Regions from separate parts of the Variovorax humicola genome, predicted to be linked through region 2. Evidence: predicted binding sites of a transcription regulator. Region 2 holds the regulator's gene; the other holds the start of a gene.
The links. Region 2 encodes sigma-54, which starts transcription at its own class of promoters, with help from an activator protein. Its sites were predicted from a motif close to TGGCANGNAANCTGCTTT; they were not measured.
Positions count from the first base shown of each region.

Region 1 (3,932 bases), on a different contig from region 2:
AGTCGGGGGACACTGGCGCGCCGCTGTCTTCGCCCACGTCGCAGCCGTCGTCGGCCGAGAACACCATTGCCTGGGTGATCGGGACAGAGCCCTCGCCGGCCTTCTTGCCATCGACGAACAAGCTCACTTGGCCACCTTTGCCCAGGCCACCACCTGCATACGCGAACTCCATACGCACCTGATGCTCGCCGGCCGGCAGCGGATCTGCGGATTCGACGAAGTAGTGGTTCACGCCCGCAACGTTGTAGCAGTACTTGAGCTTGCCCCGGTGCGCATAGAGGCTCCATCCGCCGATGTTCGCGCCCTGCGCGATGATCACGCCCTGTGCGCCTGAGCCGGGCACCTCGACCTGGGCGGTGACGGAGTGGGACTTGTTCTTGAGGTTCAGAACACAGTTCTCCGACAGCCGGCTCATGCCGCCGAACAGCAACTGCGTCTTTCCCCTGATCAGGACGGGCCGGCCCGCGGTGTCGGGGTTCATCTTCTCGACCACCCGATCGTCGACGGGCAATACCTTGTAGCGTGTGGCCTCGATCAGCCACAGGCGCTGCAGATCATGCAGCTTCTCGGGCATCTGCTTGGACAGGTCACGGGCCTGGCTCCAGTCCTTGCTCGTGTCGTAGAGCTCCCAGACATCGTCGTCGAGCGGCACTGTCTTGCGGCCGACGAGGACCCACGGCGTCCCATGCTTGGTGACCGCGGTCCAGCCCTTGTGATAGATGCCGCGGTTGCCGAACATCTCGAAGTACTGCGTCTCGTGCCGCTCGGCCGCGTTCGCGTCGTTGAAGGTGTACAGCATGCTGACGCCCTCGAGTGGGTCTTGTGCCACGCCGTTGACCTCAACCGGCTGGGGCAGGCCCGCTGCCTCGAGGATCGTCGGCGCGATGTCGATCACGTGATGAAACTGCGAGCGCATCTCACCCTTGGCTTCGATCCCTTTCGGCCAATGGACGATCGTGCCGTTGCGCGTGCCGCCCCAGTGGGAAGCCACCTGCTTGGTCCATTGGTAGGGGGTGTTCATGGCGTGGGCCCAGCCCACTGCATAGTGGTTGTACGACTCCGGTCCGCCGAGCTTGTCGTAGCGCGCCATCAGGAACTCGGGCGTCTCGAGGGCGGCGAGTCCGTTGAAATTGGCCATCTCGTTGTAGGCTCCGTTCAGCGTGCCCTCGGCGGAGGCGCCGTTGTCGCCAACGATGTAGTAGACGAGCGTGTCGTCCAGGATGCCGAGCTTCCCAAGGCTGTCGAGCAGGCGACCGACATGGTGGTCGGTGAACTCCATGAAGCCCGCATACACCTCCATCTGCCGACGCAGGATCGGCTTCATCGTTTCGGGCATTTCGTCCCATGCCGGGATTTCAGCGTGCCGCGCGGTGAGCTCGCAATCGGCCGGGACCACGCCCAGCGCCTTCTGCCGGGCAATGGTTTCCTCGCGCAGCTTGTCCCATCCTTGGTCGAACTTGCCCTTGTACTTGTCGGCCCACTCCTTGGGTACGTGATGGGGCGCGTGCGTGGCACCGGGCGCGAAGTAGGCGAAGAAGGGCTTGTCGGGTGCCAGCGCCTTCTGCTGCCCGATCCAGGCCATCGCCTTGTCGGTCATGTCCTCCATCAGGTGATAGCCCTCCTCGGGCGTCTTCTTCGGCTCGACCGGGTTGGTGCCTTCATAAAGACTCGGATACCACTGGTTGGCTTCGCCCCCGATGAAACCGTAGAAATACTCGAAGCCGCCGCCGCCCGTCGGCCAGGCGTCGAAGGGGCCGACCGAGCTCGTCTCCCACACCGGTACCTCGTGGCACTTGCCGAATTGCGCGGTGGAGTAGCCGTTGAGTTTCAGAGTGCGGGCCAGGGGCGACATGGAGTTGGGAAGCACAGAGCTGTAGCCCGGCGCGCCCGTGGCGATCTCGGTGATGCCGCCCATGCCGCAGGAATGGTGGTTACGGCCGGTCAGCAGGGCCTGTCGCGTCGGCGAGCAAAGCGCGGTGGTATGGAAGCGGTTGAACTTCAGGCCGGCTGCGGCCAGCTTCTCCGCGTTCGGGGTCTGGCAAGGGCCGCCGAAGGCACTTGCCGAGCCAAAGCCGGCATCGTCGATGAGGACGATCAGTACGTTGGGCGCGCCCTTGGGCGGACGCAACTGGTCGATCGGCGGAAAGTGGGTGTCTGGGTCCTTGGCGTCGTAGGTGATGAGCCCAGGTCTGGCCGTGTTGCGCATCGGCAGATGGGTACGAATCCGCCCATCGTCCGAAACCGGGCCCTTCAGCTTGGCTTGTTCGCTCATGAGATTCACTCCTCGATTGAATCGATGAAGCGAATTCACATCACGGATGCGCCCGCTCCTTGGTCCCTCCCATCTGCTCGACGCAACGAGCGTACTCGGAACACGGCGCACCCGCCACAGGAAATTTCAACGCTGACGATACCTACGTTGTAGCCCCACAGTGACCTGCCCCTCTCGCCGTGCCATTCATGACGACGAGCCCGGGGCCACTGCGTTCGGACGCTGCAGAGTCGGCGACGATGTCCCCGACGCGGCGCCGGAGCGGGCTCACACATTGTTCGGGTTCATCCGGGGCCGCGGTACACACTGTCATCACTGCGGCGCAGACGCTGGCGGCCATGCGCGCGGCCGGAGCGCCTCGGCGCCAATCTGGATTTCGCAGCCTGCCGACGCCCCGGGGACCGCATCGGCCTGCGTTCATCTGCTCCGCGCAAGCGACCGCCGCCAACCCGATCCCGGGTGGCACGGAACGTGATATCCGAAGCCTTGCACTGGCCAGTGGGGCCGGTGTCCTCGTGCCCGGGAACGCATACAGGAGACTGAAGACCATGGCAAAAATTGATCGCATGATGGTGGGTGAATCGTTGGTGGGTGAGGGCAATGAAGTGGCCCACATCGACCTGATCATCGGGCCGCGCGGCAGCCCTGCCGAGAGTGCGTTCGCGCACGCGCTGACCAATCAGAAGGACGGCTTCACCTCGCTGCTGGCGGTGATTGCGCCGAACCTGCTGGCCAAGCCGGCGACGGTGCTGTTCAACAAGGTGACGATCAAGGGGGCCAAGCAGGCGGTGCAGATGTTCGGGCCGGCGCAGCGCGCGGTGGCCATGGCGGTGGCGGACTGCGTGGAGGACGGCACGATTCCGGCGGACGAAGCGGACAACCTGTTCATCTGCTGCGGGGTGTTCATCCACTGGCAGGCGGATGACGACAAGAAGATCCAGGACTTCAACTACCAGGCGACCAAGGAGTCGATCAAGCGCGCGGTGGCGGGTTCGCCCACGGCCGCGGAGGTGGTTGCCAAGAAGGGCAGCGTGAGCCATCCTTTCGCGGCGAACTGAACCGCAGGAGGCTCCGGCCCGGGGCCGGCAGCGGCCCGGGCCTTCGCGGCGGACTGTGGCGCGGTGTCGGGCGGTGCGCGATGAAGTGTGGAGCAGCGAATGGCGCGGCCAGGTCTGCCGCCGCGAGTGTGGCGACTCGTCAGCGCTTGCCCGGCACCATTCCCGAACCGATCAGGCGCAGCACGGCGCCACCGCGCGGGAACTGCGCTTCGGGCGGCGGTGCCCTGCGCTCGATCTGCACTCCCACGGCGGCCACGTCGCTGAATTTTCGTGGCTTGACCACCTTGACCCTGACCCAGTTCGCACCGAACTCACCGATCGCGATGTCGGCGATGGCTTCAGCGAAGGCCTCCAGCAACTGCAGCTTGTGCTCGGCCATCAGGCGGCGCAACCGCTCGCAGACGGCACCGTAGTCGATGGTGTCGACGATGCGGTCGGTGTCGCAGGCCCGTGCACGCGGCAGGCCCATGTGCACGTCGATGACCAGCGGCTGTGTGCGGTGCAACTCGGTCTCGTGGATGCCGATCACCGTATCGCCGACGAATCCCTCGATGAATATCACGTCCATCGCGGACAGATCCGGCATCTGCGCGGAGGCAGTC
Region 1 is NZ_JBBKZV010000006.1:47,907-51,838, reverse strand. It holds gene WKW80_RS12495 (arylsulfatase) at 1-2,272, opposite strand, end outside; gene fae (formaldehyde-activating enzyme) at 2,821-3,330, shown strand; gene WKW80_RS12485 (dihydroneopterin aldolase) at 3,470-3,932, opposite strand, start outside.
Region 1: a site for sigma-54 is predicted at 2,733-2,750, ahead of fae (formaldehyde-activating enzyme). Genes of this name have one in related genera too.

Region 2 (3,932 bases):
TGCGCCTCTTGGCTTAGCCGCCCGAAGTGCCTGTGCCGCCGGTAGCACCGCTCGCCGGCAGTGGCAGTGCGTCGCCTGCGGCCTTCACGGGCGTCAGGACCGAGGCCTTGACCGAACCGTCAGTGTTTTGCAATACCGCTGCGGAATTGCCGAGGACCTTGTCGAGGTCCGAACCGATGACGAAGCTCTGAGCGTCGAAGTTCCGCGTGCGCGCGGGCTGCAAGATGGCATCGGCTTCAGCTTCCGTCTTGCCGTTGGCCATGAGCTGAGCCTTCATGACGTCGAGCACCGTTGCGCGATAGCTGGGAGCGGCTGCCGCCACGTTGCTGGCAAACGTGCCATCCTTGCCAATCTTGGCCAAGAATTCGCCCATGGCCATCGAGGCAGCGCCGGTAGCCGAAGCCGCCAGCATGACTTCGACCATCATGTCGGTCATTGGCGTGAAGTTGGCAACCGTGCCGGCGAACAGAGCTCCGCGATACGACAGCGCTCCGAGCGTCGCCGTGCCAACGCACGGATAGGCAAGTACGGCCGCATTGGTGATATAGCCGCCAAGGCCGGTGGTCGCGCCGGTCAGCGTCGCGCCGTTGGCGCAGGTCATCGAAACGGCTGCGCCGACGAGCATCGGCGGACCGCCCGCAGTCCCCGTGACCGTCGTGCCACCGCTACCCGATGGAAGTGGCAGAAAGCCTCCGCCTGCGCCACCCCCGCCGCCGCAGGCAGCAAGGCTCGCCAGCGCAACAGCGCATGCAAGAAGTTTGACGCCGATCGGTTTCGCAAGATTTTTCATCAGAGATTTAAGTAGAAAACGCCGCAGCGCGTTGGTGAGGGACCGCACATGCCACTGCACCGAAGAAGGTGCGGTGCGATCAGCTGATTGTTTTGTGGCCGCCAGGGGCGCCGAGCTTCAGCAGCATGTCGAAGCGAATTTTATGAAACGAAGCAGAAATCGCTCGTGCGAATAGTCACAGTTCGCCACAGATGAGTGTTAACAACAGTCAATACACTATAGTTAACAACAGTTAACGTTTTTGATGTTGCGATGAAATATGACCTGTGCGCAACTGCTCACACGAACTCGTGACTTGGTGGAGCGCCGATCAGGCCGGATGGTCAGGGCCGCGGTGGCGCGTGCCCACATATAGGCGAGCGTGCGGCGAACGCCGGCGAGTCGCCCTAGATGCTGGCCGCCTATGAGCCGGTGAAGCAGCAGGACAGCGCAGTGGCCACGATGTTTCTCGCAGCCCAGGGCGATAAATGGCTTTCAGCTGGGAAGCTGGTTCGCCGCCCCCCGGGGCAAAGTGAAATTCGGAATGTGATGCGCAGATTCCGTTCGAGAGCATGCTTGCCACGAGAACGACCCCTACCACGCGAAATTCGCTCTCTGGATCTTGTTCTGCGGGGCCGGCGAGAACGCCGGCTACATCGCCGTGGAAGTCGCGCGCCTTTAGCTGGTGCCGTAGTTCATGGAAGCGCTGGCCATCAACCGCAAGATGCACATGGCGCGCTGGAACCCGGCCGGCGCCGATGCGCCGCCACGCGGCACCGCCCCCATCATTGCCGACCCGCGCGCAGCTTCTCGTAGATCGCCTGAATGTGGTTGCGCACGTGGCCTACTCGCCACGTCCGCGAAACGACGCCTGACTAAAGCCCTAAAGCGCCTTGCGCAAATTCGCAGGCGCAATCCGCAGCGCCTCGCGGTACTTGGCCACGGTGCGCCGCGCGCACTCGATACCCTGCTCTTTCAGCATGTCGGAGATCTGGCTGTCCGACAGCGGCTTCTTGATGTTCTCGCTGGACACGAACTGCTTGATCAGCGCCCGCACCGCCGTGCTCGACGCATTGCCGCCGGTCTCCGTGCCCAGAGCCGAGCCGAAGAAGTACTTGAGTTCCACCGTGCCGTAGGGCGTCGCCATGTATTTCGCGGTTGTCACGCGGCTGATGGTCGATTCGTGCAGGCCGAGTTCGTCGGCGATCTCGCGCAGCACCAGCGGGCGCATGGCCAGTTCGCCGTGCACGAAGAAGTTCTTCTGCCGCTCGACGATGGCGTTGCTGACGCGCAGGATGGTGTCGAATCGCTGCTGGATGTTCTTGATGAACCAGCGCGCCTCCTGCAGCCGCTGCGACAGCGCCTGACTGCCCTCGCCCTTGTGCGCCTTCAGCGCGCCGGCGTAGATGTCGTGCACGCGCAGCCGGGGCATCACGTCGGGATTGAGCATGACGCGGAACCTGAGCGTGGCGCCGCGACCGGTGCGGGTGACGATCACGTCGGGCACGACCACATTGCGCTCCACGTCCACGAAACGTCGGCCCGGCTTGGGTTCCAGCCGCGCGATGAGCTGCATCGCGGCGCGCACCAGATCTTCGCTGCTGCGCGTGAGTGCGGCCAGGCGCCTGAAGTCGCGGCGCGCGAGCAGGTCCATCGGCAGCTTGCACATGGCGATGGCGACATTGCGGATTTGTGCCTCGTCTTCGGATTCATCGGCACGGGCCAGCGCGCGCAGCTGGATGGCCAGGCATTCGCCGAGGTCGCGCGCACCCACGCCGACCGGCTCCAGGCTTTGCAGCAGGCCCAGCGCCATCTGGAAACGGTGCACCAGGTCGTCGAACTGGTCGTTGTCGTCGCCGGCCAGGCCCGAGGCCAGCGCGGGAAGCGAGTCCTCGAGGTAGCCGTCGTCGTTGAGCGACTCGATAAGAAAGCTCAGCGCGGCGCGGTCGGTTTCGCCGAGGCGCAGGCTGAGCGCCTGGCGGTGCAGGAAGGTCTGCAGCGACTCCTGGCTGCGCGCCAGTTCGGTGGCGTCGGCGCGTTCGTCGTCGCCGAGGTTGTTGGCGCGCGCGGGCGCGTCGCCACCCCATTCGCTGTCGTCGGGCAGCATGTCGACGGTGCCGTCACCGCCCCAGTCGGGCTCGACATCGGAGAGGCCGTCCGCGGACGTGTCGGCGGCCAAGGTGTCTGCGTCGTTCGAGGCGGAGGCGGCGACCGGGCCGTCGGCGCCATTGGCAGTGGAGGGGGCCGCAAAGTCATCGTCGCGCGGCGATGGCGCGTCGGAGGTTTCGAGCCCGAATTCCTCGCGCACGGCTTCTTCGGCGGTGCGCTCGAGGAACGGGTTGTCGTCGAGCATCTGCTCGACTTCCTGGCTCAGTTCGAGCGTCGACAGTTGAAGCAGCCGGATCGACTGCTGCAATTGGGGCGTCAGCGCCAGGTGCTGCGATACGCGCAGCGAAAGGCCTTGCTTCATGCCCAGGCCCCTACATTCTGAAATGCTCGCCCAGGTACACCCTGCGTACCTCGGCGTTGTCGACGATCTCCGAAGGCGTGCCTTGTGCCAGCACATGCCCGTCGCTGATGATGAAAGCGTGGTCGCAGATGCCCAGCGTCTCACGCACGTTGTGGTCGGTGATAAGCACGCCGATACCGCGGCTCTTCAAAAAACCGATGATTCGCTGGATCTCGATCACGGCAATCGGGTCGATCCCGGCGAAAGGCTCGTCCAGCAGGATGAAGCGCGGCTGCGTGGCCAGTGCGCGCGCGATTTCGACGCGGCGCCGTTCGCCGCCCGACAGCGCCAGCGCCGGGGAATCGCGCAGATGTTCGACGCGCAGGTCGGTCAGCAGTTCGGTCAGGCGCTCGTCGATGCGAGCCTCGCCGAGCGGCACGCGATTGCCCTTGGCATCGGTCTCGAACTGCAACTCGAGCACGGCGCGCACGTTCTGCTCGACCGTGAGCTTGCGAAAGATCGATGCTTCCTGCGGCAGGTACGACAGGCCCATGCGCGCGCGACGGTGGATCGGCATGTGGGCGATCGGCTCGCCGTCGATGGTGATGTCGCCGGCATCGGCGCGCACAAGGCCCACGATCATGTAGAACGACGTGGTCTTGCCGGCGCCGTTGGGGCCGAGCAGGCCGACCACTTCGCCTTTCTGCACGCCGA
Region 2 is NZ_JBBKZV010000024.1:56,094-60,025, forward strand. It holds gene WKW80_RS27090 (hypothetical protein) at 14-838, opposite strand; gene rpoN (RNA polymerase factor sigma-54) at 1,653-3,239, opposite strand; gene lptB (LPS export ABC transporter ATP-binding protein) at 3,250-3,932, opposite strand, start outside.